2 regions of the Fictibacillus sp. EA-CB0309 genome follow, and region 1 is predicted to be linked to the other one. Evidence: predicted binding sites of a transcription regulator. Region 1 holds the regulator's gene; the other holds the start of a gene.

Region 1 (15,628 bases):
TTAATTTTTCAATATTGTTTATTAGCTATATATAAACCTAATCACAAAAAAGCCTCTCTTAAACTCATAAGTTTAAGAGAGGCTTTAAAAATCTAGTTAAAACTTTTGGTATGGTTATTCAATCAAACCGTACCAAGGGCTTTAGCTTTATTACATCATGCCGCCCATTCCACCCATACCCATTCCGGACATGTCAGGCATTCCGCCGCCAGTGTTTTCTTCTGGCTTATCCGCGATTACTGCTTCTGTTGTTAAGAACATTGCAGATACGGATGCTGCGTTTTGTAGAGCTGAACGTGTAACTTTAGTTGGGTCAACGATTCCTGATTCAAACATGTTTACCCACTCGCCAGTTGCTGCGTTAAATCCGATTCCGATTTCTTCGTTCTTCAAGCGCTCAACCACTACAGATCCTTCAAGGCCTGCGTTGTGTGCGATTTGACGAACTGGCTCTTCTAGTGCACGAAGTACTAGTTTCACACCTGTTAGCTCGTCGCCAGTCGCTTCTACTTGAGAGATTGCTTTTAGCACGTTAACTAGAGCTGTACCACCACCGGATACGATACCCTCTTCAACTGCTGCACGCGTAGAGTTTAGTGCGTCTTCGATACGAAGTTTGCGCTCTTTCAGCTCAGTTTCTGTTGCTGCACCAACTTTGATTACCGCAACTCCACCAGCTAATTTTGCTAAGCGCTCTTGTAGTTTTTCTTTATCAAACTCAGAAGTTGTTTCTTCGAGTTGTGCTTTGATTTGGTTAACACGAGCTGCAATCTTAGAAGAATCTCCTGCACCTTCAACGATTGTTGTGTTTTCTTTTGTAACCACAACTTTAGAAGCTGTACCAAGCTGCGTGATGTTCGCAGTCTTCAGGTCAAGACCTAGCTCTTCTGTGATCACTTCACCGCCAGTTAATACTGCGATGTCTTCTAGCATTGCTTTACGACGGTCACCGAATCCAGGAGCTTTTACAGCTACTGCATTGAATGTTCCGCGAAGCTTGTTAACTACTAATGTAGCAAGTGCTTCACCTTCAACATCTTCAGCAATCAACAATAGAGATTTCCCTTGCTGTACCACTTGCTCAAGTACTGGAAGGATTTCTTGGATGTTCGTAATCTTCTTATCTGTGATAAGGATGTACGGGTTCTCAAGCTCTGCTTCCATCTTGTCAGAGTTTGTTACCATGTATGGAGATGCATATCCGCGGTCAAACTGCATACCTTCAACCACTTCAAGCTCTGTAGTGAATCCTTTTGATTCTTCGATCGTGATAACGCCGTCGTTTCCAACGCGCTCCATCGCTTCAGCAATCAATTGTCCTACTTCTTCGTCAGCTGCAGAGATTGCCGCAACTTGTGCGATAGACTCTTTGCCTTCGATTGGTTTAGAGATCGCTTTTAGTTCTTGAACAGCAGCTGCTGTCGCTTTTTCGATCCCTTTACGAAGTACCATTGGGTTTGCTCCGCTTGTTACGTTCTTTAATCCTTCACGAATCATCGCTTGAGCAAGAACTGTCGCAGTTGTTGTTCCGTCTCCTGCTACGTCGTTCGTTTTGCTCGCAACTTCAGCTACAAGCTTAGCACCCATGTTTTCGAATGCATCTTCAAGCTCGATTTCTTTTGCAATTGTAACACCATCGTTCGTGATTAGAGGAGAACCGAATTTCTTCTCAAGCACAACGTTGCGTCCTTTTGGTCCAAGTGTTACTTTTACAGCGTTCGCTAATGCATCAACACCACGAAGCATTGAGCGGCGTGCGTCTTCACTAAATTTAATATCTTTAGCCATGTAAAAACCCTCCCATTAATTTTAAAAGTTAGTGACTTACATATGCTTTATTTATGTAGCTTCAAATCATTGAAGCTTCCAAGTTACCTAACGATTAGCCTACGATCGCTAATACGTCAGACTCACGAAGAATCAAGTATTCTTTACCTTGGTACTTTACTTCTGTACCAGCGTATTTTGAGAAAATAATCGTGTTTCCTTCAGAAACTTCTAGAGAGATACGCTCGCCGTTATCCGTCACACGGCCCGTACCTACAGCAACAACTTTTCCTTCTTGAGGCTTTTCTTTTGCTGAATCTGGCAATACAATGCCGCTTGCAGTTTTTTCTTCACCTTCTACAAGCTCAATAATAATACGGTCACCTAATGGCTTTAACAAGTGAAACACCCTCCTTAAATAGTTAAAAGAATTTCTTATTAGCACTCTTAGTTAGTGAGTGCTAACTCCATTTCTAATAATAAATAAAACTAAAAAATTTTGCAAGCGGGAAATCTAAATTTAAATCTAAATTCTTCTCAAATTCGATATCCTCGCGAGCCCTGCCTATTCTATGTTAAAATGGGTAAGCATATAAAGAGGTATTAGATGTAATTATTTTTAGGGCTGTACGTAAAGGAGAAGGTCATTTGAAGAAAAAATATTGGTGGATCATCTTCATATATATCGCTATGCAATTCTCGGGTTACATAGGAGTTCCTCTATTAAACGAACTGGGTGTTCCTGAAAAACAACTATTTGGAATGTGGGGAACGATCAGTTTCATCGCCGCTCTCATTATCATCCTTTACATGCTGATTCCTGAAATGAAAAGCAGGCACAGGGACTCTGAGCGAGTATCGAGAGGGTCTGCTGTCCTATGGTCGATCATCGGAATTTTATGGCGTATGCGGCTCAAATTATCGCCAGCATGATCGAAATGAATCTTTTCGGCATACAGCCTGGATCTGAAAATACGAAGAATCTTGTTGAAATCGTGAAAAACGTAAAATACTTTATGATTGTAACGGCCATCGTTGGGCCAATACTAGAAGAGATCATCTTCCGAAAGATCATTTTCGGCTCTCTTCATAAACGCTTTAATTTCTTTATTTCTGCTTTGATCAGTTCTCTAATCTTCGCTGCTGTTCATGCGGACTTTACACACTTATTAATCTATACGGCAATGGGCTTCACGTTCGCGTACCTTTATGTTCGCACGAAGCGCCTCATTGTTCCGATCGCGGCACACGTTGCCATGAATACACTCGTTCTGATCGTTCAAGTATTCTTTGCTGATGAGATTCAGAAGATGGAAAAGCAGCTAGAAACAGCGCAATTGATTATTGGAGGACTATTATGAAGACATCACCACTGTTTATGGCATTTTTATATTTAGGGATCGGACTTGTCTTTACGTATCTTGCTGTTCATTATGCAAGTGAATACGGCATGACGAGCTTCTGGACGATCATTACAATGGTCGTAGCAACCTTTGATTACGCCAATGCCATCCGCTATTTTGCGTTAAACAACCACTTAAAGAGAAAACGAAAGAAATAATAGTGAAAACTGCCCCTTGATGGAGGCAGTTTTTTTGTTTGCTTTGGTGTTTTTGTGGAGGTAGCGGGTGGCGAATTTTTAAATTGGACAGATTGTTCGCTGAAATGGACAGATTATGTTGGAGATTGGACAGATTATGCGGCCAATCGGACAGATTAATCTTCGAATCCGACAGATTATCGTCACTAGCACCAAAACTAAGGCAGTTTTGGTGCTTCGGAAGCACCTGGGTAGCCTGCAAAAACCTCCTAGTAAGCCATACTGTCGACTTTTACAAAAATACTGTCCACTTTCGATGAAATACTGTCCACTTTTACACAATTACTGTCCACTTCCCCATTTTTACTGTCCACTCCCACTCTCACCCCATACTCCAACCACACAAAAAAGAGGATTCCTCACGTGGAGTCATCCTCTTTTTAATCATGATAAGCGGCTTCTGCCTCTGCTTCTCGTTCCTTCACGAGAGCTTCAACTTCCGCTTTCATTCTCTTTTTATAAGCAGCTCTAGATATTATGATACTAATTTCATATAAGAGTATGAGCGGGAACGTAACCATCAGGTGAGATAGCAGCTCTGGCGGTGTGATCAAACCAGCGACTACTAAAATCCCGAAGTATGCTACCTTTCGGATGCTCTTTAAAAAATCAGGTGTTACGATTCCGAGCCTTGTTAAAAACATGATTAATACCGGGAATTGAAACAAAAGTCCGAATGGCAGTGTGATATTGAAAAGGAATGAGAAGTATTCCTGAATTCCGTATTCTCCTTCAACACTTAAGGCAGTAGCGACATTTCCCATAAAGCTTACGACGAACGGAAAAAGAATAAAGTACGAAAATGCGAGTCCCGTTAAGAAGAGCACAAACGCAATTGGGATGTACATGAGCGTTACTTTTCTTTCGTTCTCATAAAGCCCAGGGCTGATGAATGCCCAAAGCTGGTACAACACCACTGGTGCGGATAGGACGAGGCCGATGAAGAAGGCAAACGTCATGTACACATTCAGTGGATCGGTTAGATGAAAAGCGTTCATCTGAATGTTCTTTGCAATTGGGTCACTTTGCAGATACACGATCACGGGCTTGGCTAAAAAGAATCCGGCGATCAAAAATACCAAGAAAGCTAGAATCGCCCACATGATACGCTTTCTTAACTCGCCAATGTGACCGTATAGCGACATATTTTTTCAGAGGTCATAGAAAAACATCCTTACTTCTTCAGTTGTTCGCTTTCCTTTTTGTTGTCATCTTCTTCGTCCATCATGCCTTTTGTAGCATTCTTGAACTCGCGAAGCGTTTTACCTGCAGCTTTTCCTAGCTCAGGCAGCTTTTTTAGCCCAAACATAACGAGCGCTGCAAGTCCGATTACTGCGATACTTCCTGGTCCTAACATAACGATTTCCTCCTTGGTCTAAGAATAGTTTTTCATAAAATAAACAAGCGATTGCAATTCGACGGCTAAATCAATATGATGCACACGAATTTTCGGTGAAACGGTTAATCGAGCTGGTGTAAAGTTCAGTATCCCGGTTACACCACCGCGCTCGAGCTGATTCGCAATCGGCTGAGCCGCTCCTACGGGTACGGTGAGAATCGCAACATCTATGCCCCGCTTTTGCAGTTCTTGTTCGATATCTTCCGTGTGATAGATTGGAACTCCTGCGATCTCTGTGCCGATTTTAGCTGAATCTACATCAAATGCGACTTCTATTTTTGTATTGTTATTTTTGGTGAAATTGTAGTGCAAAAAGGCAGTACCTAAGTTACCTACTCCGATTAATGCCACTGTTGTTGTTTCGTCTTGGTTCAACGTTTTCGCAAAAAACGACAGCAGATAATTAACATTGTAGCCATAACCCTTTTTACCTAATGCGCCAAAGTAGGAAAAATCTCTGCGGATCGTTGCAGAATCTACTTTAACCGCTTCACTTAATTCAGCTGAAGACACCCTTTGTTTACCGGAAGATGATAAGTTTTTCAAAAAACGATAATACAAGGGCAGCCGTTTCGCTGTTGCATGTGGTATTTTTAACTGTTCTTGGTTCATATATGGAGCCCTCCATGTGTAGAAAGCTTATCTTTTCCTATTGTATCATACTTTGTCAGGGCTTGAGGAACGTAGAAAGTCGCCATTCTTTCCTCCTGTTTTGGACACAAGGTATGTAGGACCGATGACCATTCCCTTATCTGCCGCTTTACACATGTCATAGACGGTAAGAGCTGTAGCAGAAGCGGCTGTTAAAGCTTCCATCTCAACGCCAGTGCTTCCTTTTGTCTTCACTTCAGCTTGTATATTTAATTTATAGTTATGGTCGGCCAATTCATCCCATTGAAAGGATAGATCTACACCTGTAAGTGATAGTGGGTGACACATCGGAATCCAGTCAGAGGTCTTTTGGCAGCCATGATTCCAGCAACCTGCGCTACAGCTAGAACGTCCCCTTTTTTAAATCCGTTTTCTTTAATCTTAAGGAAGACTTCTTCAGAAACGGTTACCCCGCTTACCGCTACCGCTGTTCGGTGAGATGTTTCTTTTTCCGAAATATCGACCATTCGAGCACGGCCTTCTTCGTTAAAATGGGTAAACTCAGTCATAAAACCCCTCCTCATGATGAATATACACGAAACCGCTTTTATTGTCGTTATGATTTTACTTGTAATTATTGCAAAATGTTGAACATTCCCTTTGTTGGCGCGAATCTCCAAACTACGCTAAACTACTAAGTAGACAGGGTTATATATTTTAAAAAGGCTGTTTGCGTAATCATGGTTGTACTTGAAAGTAATTGATTTCCGCTCCAGGTTGCTCCCTTTCCGCGGGGCGGGCGGTGAGCCTCTTAGCGCTTTGCGCTATTAAGAGTCTCACCTGTCCCACTCGTCCCGCAGGAGTCTCGCACCTTGCGCTCTAATCAATTTATCAATGATGCAAGCACAACAATCTTTTATAATAAACCACCCGTTTTCCATAGAGGTGAATTCACAATGATTATTTTACAAGTTCAAGACGTCACCAAATCATTTGGCGCGGACGTTATTTTATCGAATATAAAACTAGAAGTTCAAACAGGTGAGCGCATTGCTTTAGTTGGAAGAAACGGTGCTGGTAAGTCTACGCTGCTTCGTGTGATTACCGGTGAGTATTCTTATGATTCTGGTCATATCATGATTCCAAAAGACGTTAAGACCGGATATCTTGCACAAGATGCGGGGCTGGATTCTGATGAATCAATCTGGAACGAGATGCTCTCTGTGTTTGAAGACCTTCGTAAAAAAGAAAAGAAACTGCGTGAGATGGAAGCGCGTATGGGCGATCCTGAAGTCATCGGAAATGAAGCCGAATACGAACGCCTCCTCAAAGACTACGACGCACTGCAAGTCACGTTTAAAGATGAAGGCGGCTATCAATATGAAGCGGAGATTCGCACCGTGCTGCACGGCTTTCAATTTGCCGATTTTGATCGAGACACAAAGATTAATACACTGAGCGGTGGCCAAAAACACGTCTCGCACTGGCAAAACTTTTATTAACCAAACCGGATCTACTTATTCTCGATGAGCCGACGAACCACTTGGACATCAAAACACTAACGTGGCTTGAGCAATATTTGCAGAGTTATCCTGGGGGAATCTTGATTGTGTCCCATGACCGTTATTTCCTCGATAAGATTGTAACGACCGTATATGAAGTTTCGAGAAAACGATCATTCCGCTTTACAGGAAACTATTCTAGCTATCTCGAGCAAAAAGCAGAGCGATACGCTCAAGAGATGAAAGAGTTTGAGAAGCAGCAAGATCAAGTGGCAAAGTTAGAAGATTTTATTCAGCGTAACATCGTGCGTGCCTCTACCACAAAACGGGCACAGAGCCGTCGTAAGCAGCTTGAGAAGATGGAGCTGAAAGAACGTCCTGCTGGTGCAGAAAAGTCTGCTTCCTTCGCGTTTGATATTGAAAGACAAAGCGGTAACGACGTGCTGAAGCTTGAGAATGTGAGTACGGGCTATGAAGATGGCTCACCGTTATTTAAAAATGTGGAATTAGCGGTTAACCGCCAGGATAGTGTCGCGATTGTCGGACCGAACGGAATCGGCAAATCGACTCTACTCAAAGTCATTCGAAAAAAATTGTCGCTCATATCGGGCGATATACGCTATGGTAGCGGGTTGAAGATCTCTCACTATGATCAAGAACAGGCGGATCTTCATTCACGCAAAACACTACTAAACGAGCTGTGGGATGACTATCCGGAAAAAACGGAAAAAGAGATCCGTTCCATACTCGGACAGTTCCTGTTTAGCGGTGACGATGTGCTGAAGCTTGTGACGGAGTTAAGCGGTGGTCAGAAAGCACGGCTTGCACTCGCAAAGCTCATGATGGAAAAAGGGAACCTCCTTCTTCTCGACGAGCCAACGAACCATTTGGATTTGGATAGCAAAGAAATACTCGAACAAGCACTGATCTCTTATCCAGGTACCATCCTCTTCGTGTCTCATGACCGTTATTTTATAAACCGGATCGCAACGAAGGTCGTTGAACTCGCACCAACCGGTATAACCGAATATTTGGGTGACTACGATTATTACACGGAGAAAAAGAACGAGATGAAAGCCCGGGAAGAAATCGCAGAGCGACAGAAAGCAGAAAATCCTGTTAGTACGCCTTCATCAGGACAAGCGAATTCGGCCAAAAACTCAATTGATAAAGAAGCGAAAAAACAAGACCGTAAACGCCAGCGCCGCATTGAAGAAATTGAAGGTCTATTAGAAGGACTCGAAAGCAAGATTTCCTATGCTGAAGGCGAGCTTTGTAAGCCTGAAGTGTTCCAAGACTACGAGAAAACACAAGAGTTCCAATCGCAGCTGGATACGTTGAACGAAGAAATGGAAACCTTAATGGAAGAATGGGAAGAATTGCAGAATGCTTAATGTATAAGCTGGCATCCTTACAGAATTGTGAGGCGTGTCAGCTTTTTTGTTTATCCACAGATCGACTTGTGGATTTTTAGTTAAAATGCGACTTATCCACTTTATCCACACGAACATGTGTATACATTGTGTGAATTGTGTATAACACAAACCCTTTATTTCAAATGTTTCAAAACCTCTGTCCACATTATCCACAAACCTGTGTATAACTTTTCCACAAAAAAGAAGGAGTTTTGTGTCGAATCTCGTCTACTTCGGTCGACAAATAAAAAAGCTCTTTCCCCATTAGGAAAAGAGCCCACCACTTTATTGCGCTTCTAAATTTAGACCTGGCACACCGTTTAATGCCATATCTCCTCGCGTACCCTTCTGATAAGCAACACTGCCCGCAGCTGCAATCATAGCCGCATTATCTGTGCATAAGTGCAATGGCGGAATCACTAAGTCGTAATGTGTTCCTTCAAACCGCTTCTCTAACGTTTGACGAAGCCCTTTGTTCGCTGCTACTCCTCCAGCTAGCAAAACTTGCTTCACGTTATATTGCTCGGCAGCACGGTACGTCTTTTCCACAAGTACATCCACAACACTTGCTTGAAAGCTTGCTGCTAAGTCTTCAGGTTTAATTACTTCACCACGCTGCGTTGCATTGTGAACGGTGTTGATCACCGCAGACTTCAACCCGCTAAAGCTAAAATCAAGTGAGTCCGGTTCTAGCCATGCTCTAGGCAGGTCAATATTCGGTTCTCCCTCTTGCGCGAGCTTATCGATATGAGGACCGCCTGGGTACGGCATGTTCAACGTTCGCGCCACTTTGTCATACGCTTCCCCTGCGGCATCGTCCCTTGTTTCACCGATCACTTTAAACGTTCCGTGCTTCTCCATTAAAACAAGCTCGGTATGTCCCCCAGAAACGATTAGGGACAACAATGGAAAAGTCATCTCTTTTACAAGTCGGTTTGCATAGATGTGTCCTGCAATATGATGTACAGGAACGAGCGGCAGGCCGTGTGCAAAGGCAAATGCTTTAGCAGCATTAACACCAATCAACAGTGCGCCGACAAGCCCAGGTCCTTCTGTTACAGCGACGGCAGTTAAATCAGAAGGCTCAAGTTTTGCCTGATTTAACGCTTCTTCAATCACGATCGTAATTTGTTCTACATGATGGCGTGACGCCACCTCAGGAACAACACCGCCGAACCGTTTATGACTCTCGATCTGAGACGCGACAACGTTTGCTAAGAGCTCTGTGCCGTTCTTCAAAATGGCTACCGCTGTTTCGTCACAGCTTGTTTCTATCGCTAATATCATCTCATTCTTTATCATAATTCCACCCACATTACTAAAGCATCTTCACCATTATCGCTGTAATAGTTTTTCCTGATACCGCCTGCTTCAAATCCTAGCTTTTTATATAAATTCTGCGCAACATGATTACTTACGCGTGCTTCTAGCGTCATCGTTACAGCCCCTTGTGTTTTGGCAAGTTTAATGGCTTCTTTCATGAGCATTTCGCCAAGCTTTCTCCCTCTGTACGAAGGCAGAATCGCTATATTCGTGACATGTGCTTCGTCCATAACGAGCCAGATTCCGCAATAACCGATCGGCTGAAAGGAGTCTTCAATCACGAGGTAATACGCGAATTGGTTCTCAACAATTTCTCTGTAAAAAGCTTCTCTGGACCATGGTACGGCAAAAGACGCTTGCTCAATACCAAGGATATCATCTATATCGCTTACTTTTGCCAATCTAAATGTATAAGCCTCTCCCATCAGTTATCCCTACTTCCCCTGTGACTTCAGCCAGTTCACTTCTGCTTCTGCCAACTGAAGATAGCTTGGAGTAAACGAATGGATATCATCCGGTTCTCTCAACATTCCGATACGGCCTAGTTCACTCGGCCGCGGATTGTGATCCGATAAAGTCCCAATTACCGCTTGATCCCCTAACACTTCTTTTATCGTATCCTGGTGCAACGGAAGATCGTTTCCTACAAATAAAATTCTCTTATCCAATGTTTGCAGCTTCTCCAACCATTCACTTAATAAAATGATTCGGTCTTCCCAAAGATTTTGAAACTCTCCTGAATCATCTTGTCCGTAAAGCCCTGTAAATAATTGAGTACGGCGCGCATCAAATAGGGGCACCACAAACCCGTCAAAATATTTTCCGCTTTGAGCAAGTACTTCGAGACTCGAGATTCCGACAAGATCTTTTTTCAGCGTCCAAGCGAGTGTCTTTGCGATTGTTACTCCGATGCGGACACCTGTGTAGGAACCTGGGCCTTTGGCAACCACAATTCGATCCAGCTCAGCAGGTTTTACCCCAGTTTCTTTAAGCACTTCTTCAATCGCAGGCATCACTCGTATTGAATGATTCTTTTTAAGTTTGTAATATACTCACCGAGCACTTTTCCTTCATCCAATACAGAGATCCCCATCACAAGATTGGATGTATCTATTGCAAGTACTTTCATTACATAATCTCCTTAACGCGTTCTTCGTATCTGTTCCCTAGAGGTGTTACTTGTATCTCGCGCTCATCATCGCCTTTATGCGAGATAACCAGCTCCAGTCTTTCCTCTGGCAAATATTCTTCTATAAAGACTGCCCATTCTACCACACAGACCCCGTCACCTGAAAAATACTCTTCAAAGCCTAGATCTTCATCAGAGTCTTCTAAACGGTACACGTCCATATGATAAAGCGGCAATCGACCGTTGTATTCTTTAATGATGGTAAAAGTAGGAGAATTCACTGTGCGCGTAATTCCGAGTCCTTTTGCGAGGCCTTTTGTAAAAGTCGTCTTCCCAGCTCCAAGATCTCCAGCCAAAGTAAGCACATCTCCTTTTTTAAGAATAGAGCCCAGTTTTTCCGCAAAAGACATCGTTTCTTCCGCTGACTTCGTTTTGTAATGATATGTACGCATGACTTCTCCTTACCTTTCCCTAAAATGATTAAAACCTTTTTTCGTGAGAAGTTCTGTCTCCTCATTCTTTTTATGCAGATAAACTGCTGTCTTACCAGCTTCTCCAACTTTCCCAATTTCATATAAAGGAAGGGAATGTTGTTGGAACGCAGCCGCTAGTTTAGCAAAGTCTTCTTCTGATGCAGATCCAACGAGCACATAATCTTCTCCGCCAAATAACTGATGGTTAAGCCTTTCGCTCTCTCTTAATTCAGCTAGAGTTGTACCTACTGGAATCTTGTCTTTTTGGATATGAATGGAGACGTTACTCGCTTCAGCAATCTCGTTTAGTTCACTCGCAATTCCATCACTAACATCATTCAAGGAGATTCGAAAACCGCTCTTAGCGAGAATTCTCCCTTGCTGAATATGAGGAAGAGGCATTTGATGCTGTTGAATCCACTTCTTTTCGTTATCTGTAAAAGCAGAATGCCTTGTTTTCTCGAGTAATAAGTGGAGCCCAGCCGCAGATTCTCCGGTTGTGCCTGTTAAAAATACGGAGTCACCCGGCTTTGCATTGCTTCGTAAAAGATGTCTTCCTTTTTCTACTTTTCCAATAACCGTCACTGTTAATACTAAAGGTCCTTTTGTAGAAACCGTGTCTCCACCAATGAGATCCATATTGAACGTCTTCGCTAGTTCTGCCATTCCTTTATAGATCTCTTGCAGCTCTTCTTCCTTCCAGTCTGGAGAAATAGCAATTGAAACTAAATAGAACTGAGGAATACCGCCCATCGCCGCAATATCACTTACGTTCACGGCAAGTGCTTTGAAACCTGCCTGATAAGGTGATAATGTATCTCTCGTAAAATGAACGCCTTCCACCATCGTATCGACACAAACCACTTGATCCATTTTTTTGTTCACAGACCAAAGAGCGGCGTCATCACCAATGCCTGCCACTAACTCTGTTTGAAAGCAGTGCTGAGGTGTGATGCTTTTAATCCAGTCAAATTCATCTTTAATCATGGATATGCCCCTCTCTGGTTTAACCTTTGTTGTTCTTGGAAGTGGTTGATTTCCGTTACAGGTGCTCGCTTTCCGCAGGGCAGACGGTGAGCCACATTCGTACGTTTTACTTTTAAGTGTCTCACCTGCCCGCCTGTCCCGCAGGAGTCTCTCACCTTTCACTTCAATCAACTTGTCAATGATGAAAATTAAAAACAATCAAAAACAGCATCTTTAAAGATATTAGCCAAATCAAATTATAAAAAAGCCTTAGGATCATAATAAAACTCCTAAGGTGACAGTAGTATATTTTTAGTTTAACTTACTTTTAGACATAAAAAAACACGAAACCTTGTTTCGTTTTTTAAAAGTGGCGGACCCGACCGGGGTCGAACCGGCGATCTCCTGCGTGACAGGCAGGCATGTTAACCACTACACCACGGGTCCAGCTTGTATGTAATTGATGTAGTTAAAAGTACATGAAATAAAAATTGGTTGCGGGGACAGGATTTGAACCTGCGACCTTCGGGTTATGAGCCCGACGAGCTACCAGACTGCTCCACCCCGCGACGTTATAAAATGTTGTTTTTTGGTTTTAGATAACAACTGTTTCGGACATTTATTAATATATCACGTTTATTAGTATGATGCAAGTGTTTTAAAAATATTAGGCACCGGAAATTTTATTTTTTTCCAGTGCCTGCTGTTTAAGTCGCTTAATTGTTGTTTTCCGGGCGTTTGTTAAACCCTTTTGCATAATAGATAACCGTTAGTAATATTAACCAGAACGGCCCAACAATCAAAGCGATTCGCGTATCTGGGAAGTATGCCATGATCCCCACTACGAAAATAAGAATGGCTAGTGCGATGTATGATCCATATGGAAAGAACGGCACTTTAAATTTCAACGTTTTCTTTTCTTCTTCACTTAAGCTTTTACGGAACTTAAGTTGCGACACAAGGATAATGGACCATGTCCAGATCGCTCCGAATGTTGAAATACTTGTTACCCAAACGAATACTTTTTCAGGAACTAAGTAGTTCAGAACTACTCCAATTAAAAGTGCTGCAGCAGAAACTAGAACAGCTACAGACGGTACACCTGTTTTACTAACTTTATGAAGACCTGCTGGTGCTTGTTTTTGTTCAGCCAGGTTAAACAGCATACGTCCTGTACTGAATATCCCACTGTTACAGCTTGATAATGCAGCTGTTAAAACAACAAAGTTAATGATACCAGCAGCTTGTCCGATACCGATTTTTTCAAATGTAAGAACAAACGGACTTCCTTGCGTTCCGATTTGATCCCACGGATAGATAGACATGATAACAAACAATGCTCCTACGTAAAAGATCAGGATACGCCAGAAAACAGAGTTAACAGCCCTAGCTAGAGATTTTTCAGGATTCTTTACCTCTCCTGCCGTTACACCGATCATCTCAATTCCTAAGAATGCAAACATAACCATCTGCATGGACATAAGGATTCCCTGTATACCGTTTGGAGCAAATCCGCCATTTTCCCAAAGGTTACTGATTCCTGTCGCAACGCCACCGTTACCAAAACCAAATAAAATCATGCCTAAACCTGTAACAATCATCAATACGATGGCAACGATCTTGATTAAAGCAAACCAAAATTCAAATTCTCCATACGCTTTGATAGCTAATAAGTTAATGCTCGCCATAATGACCAGTGCAGATAGGGCCCAGATCCAAACGGGTACATCTGGATACCACATCTTCATATAAATACCTACGGCTGTAATTTCCGCCATACATGTTACGATCCATAAGAACCAATAATTCCAGCCGGTTAAATAACCAGCAAGTGGTCCAATATAGTTTTTTGCATATCGGCTAAAAGATCCGGCAACAGGTTGATGAATCGCCATCTCTCCTAGTGCTCGCATAATGATAAACATTACGGCTCCACCTAATGCATAAGCAAGTAAGATTGCTGGCCCCGCCATTTCAATCGCTGAAGCTGACCCTAAAAATAAGCCAACCCCAATAGCAGCTCCGAGTGACATAAGTGTAATATGTCTTTCCTCGAGCCCACGATGTAATTCTTGTTTCGGCTTCATTTTTATGCCTCCCTTGATGTGTATGATGAAGCGCTTTCACTCGGATATCATATCACAATTCGACAAAGAGAGACAATTCGTTTTTATTACAATTTAAAGCCCTAATGCACTAAACTACTACGGCTTTATTGGCAGCTTCTTTAAAGACCGCACAAATATCATCAACATTTTCAATACCAACTGAAATGCGGATCACATTTTTATTAATTCCTAACTTTTCACATGTCTCTCTTGGTAACGAACGGTGAGACGTTCCTAATGGATAGGATACGGTTGTTTCAACACCAGCTAAGGTTGGAACGATATGGACCCAGTCCAAAGATTTGAAGAACGTATGCACATCACTTTGTTCATCGAGTTCGATTGTAACAATGGATGAATTTCCGGTCTCACTCACGTACTCAGGATAGTATACTTGCTTAATTCCAGCTGTTTCTTTTAGCTGACGCGCTAATTCGGTTGCGTTAGAGATATGACGCTCCATACGCACGCTTAACGTCTTTAATCCTCTTGAAGCCAGCCAAGCATCAAACGGCCCTAGGTTGCATCCAAGATGAATCATTTTCGCTTGTGCTTTTGCAACGAGATCTTCCCTGCCCACAACAACTCCAGCCGTAACATCACTATGCCCGTTCAGATATTTGGTTGCACTGTGAACAACAAGATCGACACCCTTCGTGAATGGCTGTAAAACATAAGGCGTTGCAAAAGTATTGTCAATCATCGATGTAAGATTATGTTTTTTTGCAATTGCAACAAGTGCTTCAAGATCTTCTACACGAAGCAATGGATTGGTTATGGATTCTGAATAGAGCAGTTTTGTGTTTGACCGGATGTTTTTTTCAATTTCAGCGGCGTCTTTAAAGGAAACAAATGTTGTCTCGATTCCAAAGCTTTTCAGGTCATCGGAAAGAAGCTGATAGGTTCCTCCATAAAGGTCATCACATGCTATGATATGATCACCGTTTTGAGCAACAGACAAGATACCAACTAAAATGGCTGACATACCAGATGAAGTGACTACACCCGCAGGAGCCTGTTCGAGCTGAGCCACGCCATTCGCAAAATCGTTCTGATTGGGATTGTTCATTCTCGTATATAAATAGTCGTTCTTTCCTCTAAAATAATCCTCTAAATCATCTAAATCTTTAAAAGAAAAAGCCGATGTCTGGTAGATCGGATTGATCTTACTTACCGACTTTACACCGTTATGACCACTAGCATGTACACTGGAAGTATCAAAATGAACGTTTTTCATTATATATGGCCTCCCCATTGTTTTTAACTCCTAGTTTAGCATAAAACTTGTTGGAAATACGGTGTGGGGATTTGCTTGTAGTGAGAGAATTTAAGGTATAATGGCTGATGGATGGTGT
Region 2 (15,628 bases), 210 kb from region 1:
ACACTTTATCAACCGTACCCTGACCGATTACGACTTGGTATTGGCCGTTTGTGGAGAAAGATCCCTTAACAAGATCAATGTTCTCCAACGCTTTCTCGTCCACTTTCCCTTCATCTTTTAGCGCGAGACGAAGGCGAGTAACACAGTGCGTTGCTGCTGATATATTTTCTTTACCGCCGAGAGCTTCGACGATTTGTTCAGCTGATTCGCGAATTTTGCTCATTATGTTCCCTCCTAGAAACCGTTTCCATACAACTTGATAAAAAAAGACCTATATCTCTATACCCTTAACTATCATTTGATGAAAACTAGTTCTTTAATCCAATGTGTACAAGCGTTTTCATTTAAACCCTTAACTTGTATATACATATCTCACAAATAATTTAACCTGTATATACAAATAAGTCAACGGTTACGTTTTCATTGGAGTTATTTACCTCTATTCCGTAATCTGCAACTTTTCCTTTTCCCCTTATCTTTTGCTATAATCTGTTACAGGTAGAGAAACGAGAATAAAAGGAGATTTTAATGATGGCACCTAAAAAAGCACTTACAATTGCAGGTTCAGATACAAGCGGCGGCGCTGGTATTCAAGCCGATTTAAAAACGTTCCAGGAGCTTGGCGTTTACGGGATGACCGCTTTAAATGTCGTGGTTGCACAAGACCCTCACCGTGAATGGTTCCATGAAGTATTTATGCTTCCACTCGATCTATTTAAAGCACAATTAGAAACAGTCGTATCCGGAATTGGCGTAGATGCACTTAAAACAGGTATGCTTGCTTCTGTCGAAGTGATCCAAGCAACGGCTGACTTAATCGAGAAGCATAATCTTCAAAACGTAGTGGTTGACCCAGTTATGGTTTGTAAAGGAGCAGAGCCTCTTCACCCAGAACTTGCGAGCACTCTTCAAAATGTATTAGTTCCTAAAGCAACAGTTGTTACGCCAAACCTTTTTGAAGCAGCACAACTTGCCGGGATGGAGCCAATCACAACGGTTGAACAGATGATGGAAGCTGCTCATAAGATTCAAGCAAATGGTGCGCAATATGTAATCGTTAAAGGCGGCGGCAAATTAGAACATGAAAATGCCGTTGACGTTCTATATGATGGAAAAGAATTTGAAGTATTAGAATCTGAGAGAATTGAAACAACATGGACACACGGTGCCGGCTGTACATTCTCAGCAGCCATCACAGCTGAGCTTGCAAAAGGAAAACCTGTTCGTGAAGCCATTCTTACTGCAAAAGACTTCATTACAGAAGCGATCGCAACAGGTTTTGAATTAAACAAATATGTAGGGCCAACTTGGCATGGCGCTTACCGAGAAAAATTAAACAAATAAATTTATGGAGAGACTGATCATGTTGATTAGTCTCTTTTTTTATAGTCAGAGACATATACACTACAAATAGTAGCAGTAGGTCAGGTAATACATTAAAAGATGCTTGGCAATTTGTTTTACATTTTCTTCATTGAGAAGTTGATTGGAGCGGAGGGTGCGAGACTCCTGCGGGACAGGCGGGCAGGTGAGACCCTTAAGAGTGAAACGTACAAATGTGGCTCACCGCCTGCCCCGCGGAAAGCGAGCACCTGGAGCGGAAATCAACTACTTTCAAGCAACAGAGTCAAAACAGCCTTTTTTCAAACACAGGCATATCATACACGTTATTTTGAGTTTTGAATTATAATAAGTACATCTATTCTGCACAGGAGTGTGAAGGTATGCAGCTCATACAAGCCAATGAAGTCCAGAACACGCTGGATCAGCTTATTGGAAAAGAACTTTATTTACATTTAGAAACAACTAATGGCGCTTATGCCAATCACAATAATGATAGTGTCCTTACAGTTAATGCTTATATCCGAAATGGTAAAGTGACTCCTCTGTCAGGAAAAATTATGGGCAGCGGTCCATATCGAGTCGGCTTAAAGATTGAACTAGGATGGATTTATGCAGAAGGATTAACACACTGGGAAATTGATTCAGAAGGAAGATTGCTGATGGCTGGCCATGATCAAGAAGGCCGCTTGGCAGTTGCTCTTCAGCTCAGCTCTTCCCCATTTGATGTATAAGGAGGTTCCATTATGAACGATCATTTATTAGTGATCTTCCCTCACCCTGATGATGAAGCTTTCGGGGTGTCAGGAACGATTGCTCAACATACAAAAAAAGGATCACCCGTTACCTACATCTGCTTAACCCTTGGCCAAATGGGCAGAAACATGGGAAATCCGCCGTTTGCCACACGAGAATCCCTCCCTCTTATTCGTCAAAAAGAACTGGAAGATGCTTGTGCGGCAGTAGGTATTAACGATCTGCGACAGTTCGGATTACGGGATAAAACGGTAGAATTTGAAGATGAGAAATTATTAGCGGACCAATTTTTATCCGTTATTGAAGAAGTGAAGCCAACAAGGCTCATCACTTTTTATCCTGGGTACAGTGTCCATCCTGATCACGAAGCTACAGCAAGAGCTGTTGTGCGTGCAGTTAAGAGCATGCCGGAGTTGGAGCGTCCAGAACTTTTATGTGTGGCTTTTGCTAAAAATTCTGAGGCGGAACTTGGTGCTCCACACATCGTGACGGATATCTCTGATGTGTTCGAGGAAAAAATGAACTGCATTAAAGCGCACAAATCACAAACACAATGGCTCGTTGATAGCGTAAAAAAAGATCCAGCTATGCTAGAATGGGTAAAAAATGAAAGATTTTGGCGTTATCCATTATAAATTAATTCTTAAGAACTCGATGTCTGATCAAGACTTCGAGTTCTTTTTTTAGCGCAGATTCTTGAATTTTCAAAAAAATGTACAAATCCATGTGGCATTTTTCTCCTATTGTGGTATACTAATTGTAACAAATCGTTCACATTTTAGACGCTAATTCGTCAAAATTGTAAGCGTAAACAATACTTCAAGGGGTTGATTAGTAATGGATGTTTTTATGGTTTACTTATTCGTAGCGACTGCCACACCGCTATTTTTGTGGAATGATAGTCGTAAGTTAGCCTTATGGCAAACGCCGTTCATCGCCCTGTTATGGACTTACGTTGTGTTATTTATGGCTAATGACAGCTTAAGCTTATTCGTTCACAGCTTCTTTATTACCGTATTCATTGCAAACGTCGTATTCGCTCATTACGCAGCATACATCGTATGGGGCCGTCCATATCTGGCGAAACGCAAAATGGAAAAAGCTAAATATTAATCATTACCGTTAATCCCCTCTTTTATAGAGGGGTTTTTGCATTTTATGGTAAAAATATTCTTTGGAATTTCACTGTATATCAAGCATCGCTCCTCCCTGTCACCCTCTCACTCTCTATGTTATAAATATCCTTCTTTTCTTCCGTTTTCTTCTCTTTTTGCTCGTTTTCTACACTATCTCATCAAACCCTGTTGTGTTTAAATCTCACCATGTTATACTCGTTACCGTTGTATTTTTGACCGGAAAACAAATCTGAACACTAAAGAAAACAGGAGTGATTTCAACTAGATATGGATTTAAATAAATCAACAAACAAACGTATTGTAATTAAAATTGGATCCAGTTCTTTAACAAGCAGACTTGGTGACATTAGCAGAAGAAAAATCGAACGACTTGTGGATGAAGTTGTGAAATTAAAAGATGATGGTCATGAGGTATTACTTGTTTCCTCTGGTGCGGTTGCTGCAGGCTATAGACGTTTAGGCTGTCTAAATCGCCCAACTTCTTTAGCAGAAAAACAAGCAGCCGCTTCAATCGGACAAGGACTTTTAATGGAAGCTTATTCTGAGCGATTTGTTTCACACGGTTATACCGCGTCACAGATTTTGATTACGAGAAGTGACTTTTCGGACCGTAATCGCTATCACAACGCTCGCAACACTATAAATGTACTTCTAGACCGTGGCATCATACCGATCGTAAACGAAAATGACACGGTTACCGTGGAGCGACTAAAGTTTGGTGATAACGATACGCTTTCTGCAAAAGTTGCAGGTCTCGTTGATGCAGATCAGCTCATCATTCTTTCTGATATTGACGGTCTTTATACGGAAGACCCTCGAAAGAATCCTGAAGCGAAGTTATTGACGAAAGTAAGCGAAATCACTCCAGAAATTGAGGAATCTGCAGGCGAACCTGGAAGTGATGTAGGTACAGGCGGTATGCGTTCTAAGATTGACGCTGTGAAGATCGCAATGGCTTCTGGAATCTCATCATTCCTCGGTAATGCAACTTCAACCGATATCATTCATCAGGCGGTTGAAGGTAATGCTCGTGGTACGTATTTTGTACCTGATAAAAATGAGTTCAACCTTGATACGAAGCGCCAATGGATTGCCTTCCATTCTGGGCCAGAAGGCGAGATTGTTGTATCAAACAAAGCGAAACAAGGCATCGATGAACTGAAAAGTCTTTACCCTACAGGCATTCGCTATGTAAGTGGCCATTTTAAAAAAGGTTCTGTCGTTCGGATTAAAGATTTAGACGGAAAAGAAGTTGCACTAGGTGTTTCCAATTATTCATCTAAACAGCTTATTAAGATAAAAGGAATTTCAAGTGATGAACTGAACGATGTTGGTCCCGAAGAGGCGATCAACAATAATGACTTAGTCTGCCACACTCGTTTGGCAGTACCGATTCACTAATTTGAAAAAATGTGTTTGAAAATACAAGGAGGCGTTGGATGAGTACTTTTAATAGTACAACCAAACAAATTAACGTTAAGAATCAGGCAAAATCAGCACAGCAAGCTTCTAAAAAGCTGGCGCTGTTAAGCGAAAAAGTAAAGAATGAAGCATTATTAACGATTGCAGATATTTTAGAAAAAGAAATTGATTTTATTCTAAAAGAAAACAAAAAAGACTTAGATAGCGGTGAAGATAAAGGATTTTCTGAAGCCTTGATGGACCGTTTACGTTTAACCGAAGAACGTGTAAAGGAATTTGCAGATGGCTTGCGTGAGGTCGTTGAGTTAGAGGACCCAGTTGGTGAGATCTTATCAGGCTGGACGCTGGAAAATGGACTTAAAGTGGAGCAAGTCCGAGTCCCTTTAGGCGTTATTGGAATGATCTACGAGGCAAGACCGAATGTAACAGTTGATGCGACAGGCCTTGCTTTGAAATCCGGAAACGCCATCGTTTTGAAAGGCGGATCGAACGCAATTCACTCTAATTCCGCAATTGTGTCTGTCATTCATAAGGCATTGGCCGGGACAAAAATTCCGGAAGCAGCTGTACAATTTATCGCTTCTACCGACCGAGAAGCTGCGGGTCAATTGTTTACGATGAAAGAACATATTGACGTGTTGATTCCTCGTGGAGGAGGCGCCCTTATTAACACTGTGGTCGAAAACGCAACGGTTCCTGTCCTTGAGACGGGTGTGGGTAACTGTCACGTTTATGTAGATCAGTTTGCAGATGTTCAAAAGGCACTGGCTATCATGGAAAACGCCAAAACCGATCGACCTGCTGTTTGTAATGCAGCAGAGACGTTCATCTTTCATGAGGCGTGGCTTGTGGAGAATGCTGATCGAGTTCAAAGCCTTTTTGAAAAGCACGGTATTGAAGTGCATGGTGATGAAAAAGCTGCCGAGTTATTGCCAGATGTGGTGCCGGCTAACGAAAAGGACTGGGCTGAAGAGTATTTAAGCTTAGCGGTAGCTGTAAAAGTTGTAAGTTCTGTTGAAGAGGCTGTGACGCATATCGAGCGTTATGGAACGAAGCACTCAGAAGCGATTGTTACTGAAAACAATGGAAACGCGATGGCATTCTTAAACAGTGTTGACGCAGCCGCTGTATATCACAATGCCTCAACCCGTTTTACAGACGGCTCAGCGCTTGGATTTGGAGCGGAGATCGGAATCTCTACACAGAAGTTACATGCTCGTGGACCGATGGGGCTGCCAGCATTGACAACGATTAAGTATCGTATGACTGGTGATGGACAGGTTAGATAATGAGATTGTGGACAGTCCCTTTGTGCGGGCTGTCTTTTTTTTGTATATTTTTGTAGGAAATCAGCAGGTGTTTACGGTTTGAGGGAAGAATTTTTTAGTGGAAAAGGAGGTCGTTTATGTTAATTAAGAATCGTACGAAGTCTGTTAGGATTAAGAAGCTGGAAGTTATGCAGCGTCGCATCATACGCCAACATCCAAGGTATTTATCAATTGAAGATGAGTTGAGCGGAAGATTAGCCGGCCATTTTGGCGAGCAATCGAATGATTATTTTTTGAAGCCATTCCGCGAATTTTCTGTTGTTCATGATTTAAGGCTTACTGCGCACGAAAGTTATTTTCAAATCGACACCTTACTCCTCTCTCCTCGTTACCTTTTGAACCTCGAAGTTAAGTACATAACCGGAACTCTTGTTTTTGACCACCTCAACCAAGTCATCCGTGTAAAAGAGGATGGCACTGAAGAAGCTTTTAAAAATCCTATTTTCCAAGTGAAGCGCCAACAAACTCATTTGATCGAATGGATGGCCAAGAATCGTATCCCTCCCATTCCCGTTCGCTCTCTAGTCGTAATGAGCAACCCAAGAACCATTATTAAGGCCCCTCCTTCGAATAAAGAAGTTCCTCAATATATTACGCATAGTCCCTATTTGCAGGAAAGAATTAAAGTGATTGACAAGATGTATGGAGATGAGAAATTGACGAAAAAAGAGTTGGGGAAATTGACTAAGATGCTCGTTCAACTTCATACTCCAGAAAACCCTGACTTACTAAAAAGGTATCAGATTGAAGAAAAGGATATTATCAAAGGGGTTTATTGTACGGAGTGCTTTTATATGCCAGTTGTGAGGAAGTACGGAACTTGGTTTTGTACGAAGTGTACCTATAAATCTGAAGACCTTCATTTAGCTTCCCTAGAAGATTTCGCATTATTGTATGGTCCCACAATTACAAACAAGCAATTTTGCGATTTTCTCCAGTTACCTTCAAGGCATGTTGCTAAGCGGTTGCTAAACACCTTAGATCTGACTCATACAGGGACTTACAAAGATAGAAAATATAATTTACCCTATCCCACATAAAGTGGGAAGCTAATCAAGAGCGTATTTTCATATTGGCGCTCGTATTTTTCATATGGCGCTCGTATTTTTCATATGGCGCTCGTATTTTTCATATGGCGCTCGTATTTTTCATATGGCGCTCGTATTTTTCATATGGCGCTCGTATTTCATACTCGCGCCAAAGAATTCAAGCATCTACTTAACTTCCCACACAAAAAAACCTCTTGCAAAGGGGTCTTCCCCAGCAAGAGGCTTTCTAGATCATATCTTATTCATGACTTCCATGTTCATCAGAATCATGACCGCTTCCACCACCATGATTCTCATGGTTCTCTGTCTTTGGTGCGTCATGCTTGTCGTGCTTCGCGTGGCCTGCTGTCATAACCCAGACAGATCCGATCACGATAACAATCGCTACGAATGCCGCAAATAGGATGTTACCTATTTGTACGCGGCTTGTGAGGTTACTCTTTGTCGAGTTCTCCGTCACGTGCATGAACATCAATAGCTGCAGGGCAGCTTGCAAGAATGCAAATCCGAAAATAATAATCAGAATCCAAGTTAAGGATAAATCAGTTCCAAGTGCGATCCATAATGCGAATAAAGTAAGCACGATGGACAACACGAATCCGATTAAGTGTTTCCACGGGAATCCGCCGTGTTCATTAGCTGCAGTTTTATTAGCCATGATGCATCACCATCCCCATCAGATAAACGGCTGTGAAGATAAAGATCCACACTACGTCTAAGAAGTGCCAGTAAAGACTGGTGATGAAAACTTTTGCAGAAGTAGCTGGCGTTAGACCGCGCTTAGCTACTTGAATCAAGACCATCGTTACCCAGAAGATACCGAACGTTACGTGGGCACCGTGAGTACCTACAAGAACGAAGAATCCTGACCATGCTGCACTCGTACCAATGTTTGCACCTTCATGAATGAAGTGCAAGAACTCTTGAATCTCGAAGTATAGGAATCCAAGACCAAGTCCAAGCGTTATGGCCATCCACGTGATCAAACCTTTTACATTGTGACGGCGCATCTCATGAACCGCTAGTCCGCAAGTGAAACTACTTGTTAGAAGCAAGAAGGTTTGAATTAACAAACTCTTTACTTCAAACAGTTCACCAAGTGCGGGACCGTCTGCGATACGGTGTTCTAAAACCATATACGTTGCAAATAATGTTGCGAATAACGCAATTTCTGCCCCTAGGAAAATCCAGAAACCGAGAATGTTTAGACGCCCAATCTCCGAACGATACTCTAAAGGCGTGTTGGGGTCGTGTGTTTCTGCATGTGCCATTTTTTCACGCCTCCTTATTTAGAAATCTTTTCTGTTTCGATAATCTCTTCAACACTTACATAATACCCGTCATCATACTCGAATGAACGGTAAATCAATGTTCCGAATACACCTACCAATCCGATGATCGCCATCCACATCCAGTCGAATACCATTCCGAATCCGGCAACGAAGAAGAATGATGCCATGATGAACGGAACACCAGAGTTGCTAGGCATGTGAATCGGTTTCAGATCGCTAGCTGTTAACTTCTCAACTTTTCCTGATTGCTTTTGTCTCCAGAAGTGGTCAAGACCTGTTACTTCTGGAATTTTAGCAAAGTTATAGAATGGAGGCATTGCTGATGGAGTAGACCATTCAAGCGTACGGCCATCCCAAGCGTCTCCAGTCAATTCACGCTTCGCGAAACGGAAGCTGTAGTACATGTTGTAAACAAGAACTAAGAATGCAATACCCATCATGAATCCACCGATTGTAGATACCATGTTTAATGGGCCCCAGCCAGACTCTTCACTGTACGTGTAAACACGACGTGGCATACCGTCTAGACCAAGGAAATATTGCGGGAAGAAACATACGTTAAATCCAATTGTGAAAATCCAGAATACCCACTTACCGATACGTTCGTTCAGCTTGTAGCCAAACATTTTTGGATACCAGTAGATTAAACCGGCGAAACAAGCAAATACTGTACCTGCGATCAACACATAGTGGAAGTGAGAAACTAGGAAGTATGTGTTGTGGTACTGATAGTCAGCTGCTGCCATGGCAAGCATGACACCTGTAACCCCACCGATTACGAAGTTCACAATAAATCCGAGTGACCAAAGCATCGGTGTCGTAAATTGGATCTTACCTCTGTACATCGTGAACAGCCAGTTAAATATCTTAACCCCGGTCGGAATACCGATCGCCATCGTCGTGATAGAGAATACGGAGTTAACAAGTGCTCCTGAACCCATTGTAAAGAAGTGATGGACCCATACCAAGAAACTGTATCCTGCGATTAGAAGCATAGACCAGATCATGGCTTTGTAACCAAATAACGTTTTTCTAGAGAACGTAGAAATTATCTCAGAGAACATACCAAATGCCGGAAGAATTACGATATATACCTCAGGGTGGCCCCATAACCAGAAGAGGTTAGCCCAAAGCATATCCATCCCTTCCCCTTGAAGGGTGAAGAAATGACTTCCGAATAAACGGTCAAATGTCATAAGTGCTAATGCTACTGTAAGGATCGGGAAAGCAAAAATAATGATAACCATTGTTACAAGTGATGACCAAGTAAACATTGGCATACGGAACAATGTCATTCCCGGTGCACGCATCTTAAGGATCGTAACTAAGAAGTTAATACCCGTTAAAAGCGTACCGATCCCGGCTATCTGCAGACCGAGTAAATAGTAGTTCTGCCCAGGTCCTGGACTCAGTTCATTACTCGCAAGCGGCATGTAACTCGTCCAGCCTGCTGATGGTGAGCCACCAATAACGAATGAGATGTTAAATAACATCGCACCGATAAAGAACGTCCAGAAACTAACTGCGTTTAAATAAGGATAAGCTACGTCACGTGCTCCGATTTGTAATGGAACAACGACGTTAATTAAACCAATCAAGAACGGCATCGCCATGAAGATGATCATGATCGTACCGTGTGTTGTAAAGATTTCGTTATAGTGCTGTGAATCGAGGAACTTCGCCTCAGGAACCGCGAGTTGCGTACGCATTAAGAGCGCATCGACACCACCGCGGAACAACATAAGCACAGCCGAAACGATATACATGATACCGAGTTTTTTGTGGTCAACTGTTGTAAGCCATTCGTCCCACAACCATTTCCACTTATTATATTTAGTAAGGTAAAACAGGATCCCCACCATCGTTAATACGATGGATACGTCAGCACCATAAATCATCGGGTCACCTGTTACGAAAAATTCATCCCATTTCATATTGAAATGCCTCCTCTGTTAATGGGCATGAGAATCCCCATGAGACTCTGATTCTTCTTGCTTCTTCATCTCTTCTTCACGCTTTTTCTTTTCTTCTTTCGCTGCTCTTGAATGAGGAATCTTCTCTTCATAACCTAAACGTTCGCGAGCATCTAGCGCGTATTCTGCATTCTTAGCATGGTCTATCCAATCTAGATGAGTTGAAGAGAAAGTCATTTCTTTCACGTGACCAGGAAGCATCAGCTTGTCGTACTGCCCCTTTGTAAGTTCTGGAGCATCAGCTTTTGTTTCACTCGCCCATTTTTCAAACTCTGCATCAGACATAGCCATAACATCAAACGTATGATCAGTGAACCCTTCTCCAGTAAAGTTGGAGTTACGTCCTTCATACGTGCCTTGCTCGTCAGCTTGCAGATAAAGCTCTGTCTCCATGCCAGCCATCGCATATTTTTGGCCACCTAATTGAGGAACCCAAAAAGATGCCATAGAATCTGCAGAAGTCAGTTTGAACAAAACAGGTCGATCTTCAGGAATATGAAGATAGTTAACTGTTTCAATGTCTTGCTCTGGATATGAGAATACCCATTTCCAGTTTACAGATGTTGCATGAATCACTAACGGCTTTTGATCTTTCGACTCTTCAGGAGGTCCTTCTAGAGAGTAGATACTCTTAACCGTTGGAATCGATAATGCAATAACGATAATAATCGGAATGATCCACCAAATCGTTTCAAGAAGATGACTTCCTTCATTGTCAGGATCATAGCCTTTATGATTTTTACGATCACGATATTTATAAACAATAAAAGCAGTAAGTGCGTAAACGACTAGTAAGATAAATAACATAAACCAGATGGAATACATGATCAGATCCCTCTGTTCTTCTCCTACAGGTCCTTTTGGATCTAAAACCACCATATCGCTGCAGCCGCTTAGCATAAACACGGCCATCATTAACCCGAATGTTAAAAACGGCTTCAACCGTCGCATCACCAGGTCCACCTTCCTTTCTCTATTTACAAGCATTTACTTTTGCCTAATAAAAACGAACCAAAAGTGATTATAGTGCATTGTGAATTAAATCACAATGGATATCATAGGCAAAATCAAAATGTCAGAAAACCTTTGCCCTCATAGTACCAGAAACCTAGTAAATGTGACCGGCTCCCTAACAAATGTCACGATTACTTCAAATAAAGCTCACAACTTTATCACAGTTTCGTCATAGAATGTTCACGAATATGGAAGAGCCTTCATGAGCTGGAAAAGAATCTTGTGCTATTTGAAAGTTCAGTTTTTAATTTTTACCCTAATTAGCAAATCTTCACACCTTATATGTGAAATTTTACAAACATAAATAAAACGCAGGAAATCAATATCCCTGCGTAAATTTTTATATATTTTTATCGACTTATTCTTCTTAAGTTTGTCCCCAGTCCACCTGGAGGAAGCTGGTTCCCTAATCTTACAGAAGTTATCGCACATATAGGAATAAGGATGGGAATAGCTAGTTGAAGGATAATGGTTCCGCAATTCACTTTCACTATTCTTCCAAGTTCAATAAAATTCCCATCTGTAGTAATGGTAACTTCCTTCCCAATGCAGCTTTTCAATTCATCTCTTAGTGCTTCCGTACAAATATCATTTACACATTCACAATGACATTCTAATTTGCATTCTTTCGTTTGGGTCGTCATATTGCAGAGAGAAGCAGCGTTATTGAACTGTATCACACTCGAAATGGTACATAAGGAAAAAATAAAAGAAGCTCTTGTTAGACTATCTCTTAAAACAATAAAACCGCAGCTAACTTTCAATAATGTTCCATTGATTGGGGAAACAGGAGTTGTGATCCCAATTTCCTTACCTATACATTTTTGAAGTTCTTTTCTCAGTTCCCTTATACACTCATTTTCCGTACATTTGCACTTACATAATAAACAAGTTTCATCCAGATCTTCTTGTACGATATCACACGCTGAAGTTTGCGAAGGAGCAAAGGCATTGCCGCATGCGAAGCCGATAATATCACATATTTTTATTAATAATGGACCCGCAATCTGTTCAGTTTCACTTTCAACAATAATTGTTCCGCAATCTACTTTAATTAATCTCCCTACTATATAAAGAACATTAGGGATATTTGCTCTAGTTAGTAATGTAATTCTTTTTCCAACAATTCTTCTTAACTGCTCCCTTAGCTCCCTCGTACAAATACTTTCGCCACATCGGCATTTATCACACTTTAATTTTGGTTGACTTGGTCGTATATTCCCACAACTCACAAAGAGTTCCTCCACTCAAATTTTAAACTTTATCTATTCTATGCAAGTATTAGGACAACCGTTCAAGCATATAAAAAACGACCCTGCCCAAAGGCAAGATCGTTCCTAGTAATGGTTATGCACTTACTTCGACTTGATTTTCGCTGTCATTGTATGCGTCTGTGTCTAATTGCTTTTGAACTTTACTTGTTAAAAGACCAGATGTCATCGCACCGCTTACGTTTACAGCAGTTCGGCCCATGTCGATCAGCGGTTCAACAGAAATCAAAAGTCCAGCTAAAGCAATCGGAAGATCCATCGCAGACAACACAAGGATTGCCGCAAACGTAGCTCCACCACCAACACCAGCAACACCAAACGAACTAAGCGCCACTACTACAACAAGCGTCAGTAAGAAAGATGGTGACAACGGATCGATTCCGACAGTCGGTGCAATCATGACCGCAAGCATCGCAGGATAGATTCCAGCACAGCCGTTTTGACCGATTGAAAGCCCGAACGAACCTGAGAAGTTAGCGATCCCATCAGGTACACCCATGCTCTTTTGTGTACGGATGTTTAATGGTAGCGCACCTGCACTTGTACGCGAAGTAAAGGCAAATGATAGAACTGGAAATGCTTTTTTCATATACGTTACTGGACTTAATCCAGCGAACGTTAGTAATAATAAGTGGATACCGAACATGATCAATAGCGCCACATATGACGCGATAACAAACTTACCAAGCTTGGCGATCGCACCCATATCACTAAGTGCTACCGTTTTCGTCATTAATGCAAGTACTCCATATGGTGTTAAACGAAGAATCAAAGTTACAACACGCATGATTACTGAATAGAAGGCATCAACGATCTTGGCAAACAATTCTGCATGCTCTTCTTGCTTACGTTTTACCCCTAGATAAGCAACTCCAAGGAATGCTGCAAAGATTACGACTGCAATCGTTGATGTCGGACGAGCACCTGTAAAATCTAAAAACGGATTTGCTGGCAATAATGAAAGGATTTGCTGCGGAAGCGTTAAGTCTTTTACTTCTGCAAAAGTACCTTCCATTTGCTCACCACGAGCTGTTTCCGCATCACCTTGTTCAATCTGAACAGCTTCCAGATCAAAGGCAACGGATGTAGCGATGCCGACAACTGCTGCAATAGCTGTTGTTCCTATTAAGATCGCAATGATCAATCCGCTAAGTTTTCCGATGTTCCCTTTTAAATTTAAACGTGTGAACGCTGAAAGGATCGAGATAAACACGAGCGGCATAACGATCATTTTCAAGAACGTTACATAACCTCCACCAACTAAGTTGAACCAGTCAGTAGATTTAGCAGCTACCTCAGAATCAGCTCCATAGCCGTACTGAAGTCCAAGGCCGAAGAGTATCCCTAATCCAAGACCCGTAAACACACGTTTTGAGAAAGAAACGTGCTTTTTTTGCATGTAATACAAAACACCTAAAAGAATAAGCATAATAGCAATGTTTAATAAAACTAAGTAAGTAGTCACCTACAAGTCCCCCCTTTAGTTAACTAAAATAAATTAATACAATAAAACCTATCTGTCAAGTAGGAATTACCGCGGGATTACTTTTAGCTGCCACCTCCTCACACTAAAAAAGACAAGCTTTCAAAAAATAAGCTAGTCGTTAGTGTGTTTATGCTTGGATCACAGATGAAATATTTAGTTGTGTTACAGATATATTCTCCCCGAATTTAAATTATGCTTGTTTTTGTAGCAAATTCCTATGATTAGGTGCTAAAATTTGGATATAGATTGTTTTATTCTCAACTTCATATTTCATGGGGAGGCTTTTAAATGAAAAAAGTTCTAATGTTTGTCTACGATTCTTTTGCAGAATTTGAAGTAGCGATTTTAAATACATGTTTAAGCGGATCAGAATATGAACTTTGCACATGTTCTCCTAACTCTTCCATCCAAACTGTTACAACCGCAGGAAAGCTTAAGATCAAGCCTGATTTATCCGTTAACGAAGTCATAACAGATGATTATTCCGCACTGATTATTCCTGGCGGAGCGCCGTTTCCGTTTCTGAAAAATACGATGATTAAGGATATGATTCGTTCTTTCTTCGATAACGGCAAATTGATTGGTGCAATCTGTGGAGGACCTGCCCTGCTAGGAGCTGCTGGTGTTCTAGACCACATTCAATATACCGCTTCCCTTACAAAAGATGACACTGAATATTCGGCAGTAATGAACTGGAGCAACAAACGTGAGGAACATCTTATAATTGACCAAAATGTTGTTACAGCAACAGGGTCAAACTATATTCAATTCGCTGAGGAAGTTTTACGCCAGCTTAAAGTGTTTCCTGACGAAATAGAAAATCCTCTTGAATATTTTAAAGCACCAACTATGTCCTAATGAAGTTCATGTCTTCCTCACTCGCTTCATACCAAACAATCCCTGTTGGCTTTGGATAAGGAGAACACATTTCAATTCATCCTTTTTCTGTAGCGCTCCAATAAACTGTTAAATCGAAAGCTTAACAGGTATTTCATCCTCCGAAATGTGCTTTGTTTCATTTAACGAATCTCCTTTGTGAACAACAGGAAAAAAGTCACAACCAAAAAGAAGGACTATTTTCCTGTATAGCGTAATAAATTGGAGGTGGGAATCATTAGTACATATTGTTAAAGGGGAAATTTAATGACGTTTTATGGCACAATCGTACTTTTACATATCTTAGCTGCAATTGTCGGGCTCGGTGCAAGCTTTGCCATGCCCGTCGTAACAAAGTTTGCAAAAACAGCTAACCAGGCACGCTTTGCTCTTGAGGTTAATGCTAAGATTGAAACATTGCCGAAGATCGGCAGCTTAACACTTCTTGCATCTGGACTTTTATTAGGTTATTTAAATACTGCACTATTTAGTGAAGTGTGGTACATCTCGTCATTAGTCATTTATGTACTTGCACAAGTTCTTGTAATAGGCATCATTCCTAAGAAACAGAAGCAGATGAGCGAAATTCTGGGTTCTCATGAAGGTGATGATCTTCCTGAGTCGTATCGTGCGGTCGATAAACAACTCGATCCTTACGTATATTCTTTGCATGGTTTAGCTGTT

What was found. The regulator Rex, encoded in region 1, represses fermentation and respiration genes when NADH is low (regulators of the CRP and FNR family bind a similar motif). The targets are predictions, from matches to a motif close to TTGTGAAATATTTCACAA.
Region 2: the regulator Rex is predicted to act here: its motif matches at 11,329-11,346, upstream of qoxA (cytochrome aa3 quinol oxidase subunit II).

The regions. Positions count from the first base shown of each region.
Region 1 is NZ_CP169271.1:34,150-49,777, forward strand. Features, by position in the region: partial or broken gene arr (NAD(+)--rifampin ADP-ribosyltransferase) at 1-4, shown strand, start outside; gene groL (chaperonin GroEL) at 151-1,788, opposite strand; gene groES (co-chaperone GroES) at 1,883-2,167, opposite strand; partial or broken gene ACEWFH_RS00190 (lysostaphin resistance A-like protein) at 2,416-3,128, shown strand; gene ACEWFH_RS00195 (YdiK family protein) at 3,125-3,328, shown strand; gene tatC (twin-arginine translocase subunit TatC) at 3,748-4,512, opposite strand; gene ACEWFH_RS00205 (twin-arginine translocase TatA/TatE family subunit) at 4,542-4,724, opposite strand; gene ACEWFH_RS00210 (redox-sensing transcriptional repressor Rex) at 4,743-5,378, opposite strand; partial or broken gene moaC (cyclic pyranopterin monophosphate synthase MoaC) at 5,424-5,926, opposite strand; partial or broken gene ACEWFH_RS00220 (ABC-F family ATP-binding cassette domain-containing protein) at 6,314-8,253, shown strand; gene tsaD (tRNA (adenosine(37)-N6)-threonylcarbamoyltransferase complex transferase subunit TsaD) at 8,560-9,576, opposite strand; gene rimI (ribosomal protein S18-alanine N-acetyltransferase) at 9,573-10,022, opposite strand; partial or broken gene tsaB (tRNA (adenosine(37)-N6)-threonylcarbamoyltransferase complex dimerization subunit type 1 TsaB) at 10,032-10,726, opposite strand; gene tsaE (tRNA (adenosine(37)-N6)-threonylcarbamoyltransferase complex ATPase subunit type 1 TsaE) at 10,726-11,178, opposite strand; gene thiL (thiamine-phosphate kinase) at 11,188-12,186, opposite strand; gene ACEWFH_RS00250 (hypothetical protein) at 12,183-12,341, opposite strand; tRNA gene ACEWFH_RS00255 (tRNA-Asp) at 12,537-12,612, opposite strand; tRNA gene ACEWFH_RS00260 (tRNA-Met) at 12,658-12,734, opposite strand; gene ACEWFH_RS00265 (amino acid permease) at 12,882-14,252, opposite strand; gene ACEWFH_RS00270 (trans-sulfuration enzyme family protein) at 14,362-15,510, opposite strand.
Region 2 is NZ_CP169271.1:3,737,557-3,753,184, forward strand. Features, by position in the region: gene treP (PTS system trehalose-specific EIIBC component) at 1-223, opposite strand, end outside; gene pdxK (pyridoxine/pyridoxal/pyridoxamine kinase) at 532-1,344, shown strand; gene ACEWFH_RS21080 (hypothetical protein) at 1,499-1,690, shown strand; gene ACEWFH_RS21085 (YojF family protein) at 1,725-2,075, shown strand; gene bshB2 (bacillithiol biosynthesis deacetylase BshB2) at 2,088-2,732, shown strand; gene ACEWFH_RS21095 (spore morphogenesis/germination protein YwcE) at 2,947-3,210, shown strand; gene proB (glutamate 5-kinase) at 3,501-4,634, shown strand; gene ACEWFH_RS21105 (glutamate-5-semialdehyde dehydrogenase) at 4,673-5,944, shown strand; gene ACEWFH_RS21110 (nuclease-related domain-containing protein) at 6,061-7,023, shown strand; gene qoxD (cytochrome aa3 quinol oxidase subunit IV) at 7,271-7,690, opposite strand; gene qoxC (cytochrome aa3 quinol oxidase subunit III) at 7,683-8,303, opposite strand; gene qoxB (cytochrome aa3 quinol oxidase subunit I) at 8,318-10,258, opposite strand; gene qoxA (cytochrome aa3 quinol oxidase subunit II) at 10,277-11,251, opposite strand; gene ACEWFH_RS21135 (hypothetical protein) at 11,662-12,543, opposite strand; gene ACEWFH_RS21140 (L-cystine transporter) at 12,659-14,011, opposite strand; gene ACEWFH_RS21145 (DJ-1/PfpI family protein) at 14,357-14,926, shown strand; gene ACEWFH_RS21150 (DUF2269 family protein) at 15,212-15,628, shown strand, end outside.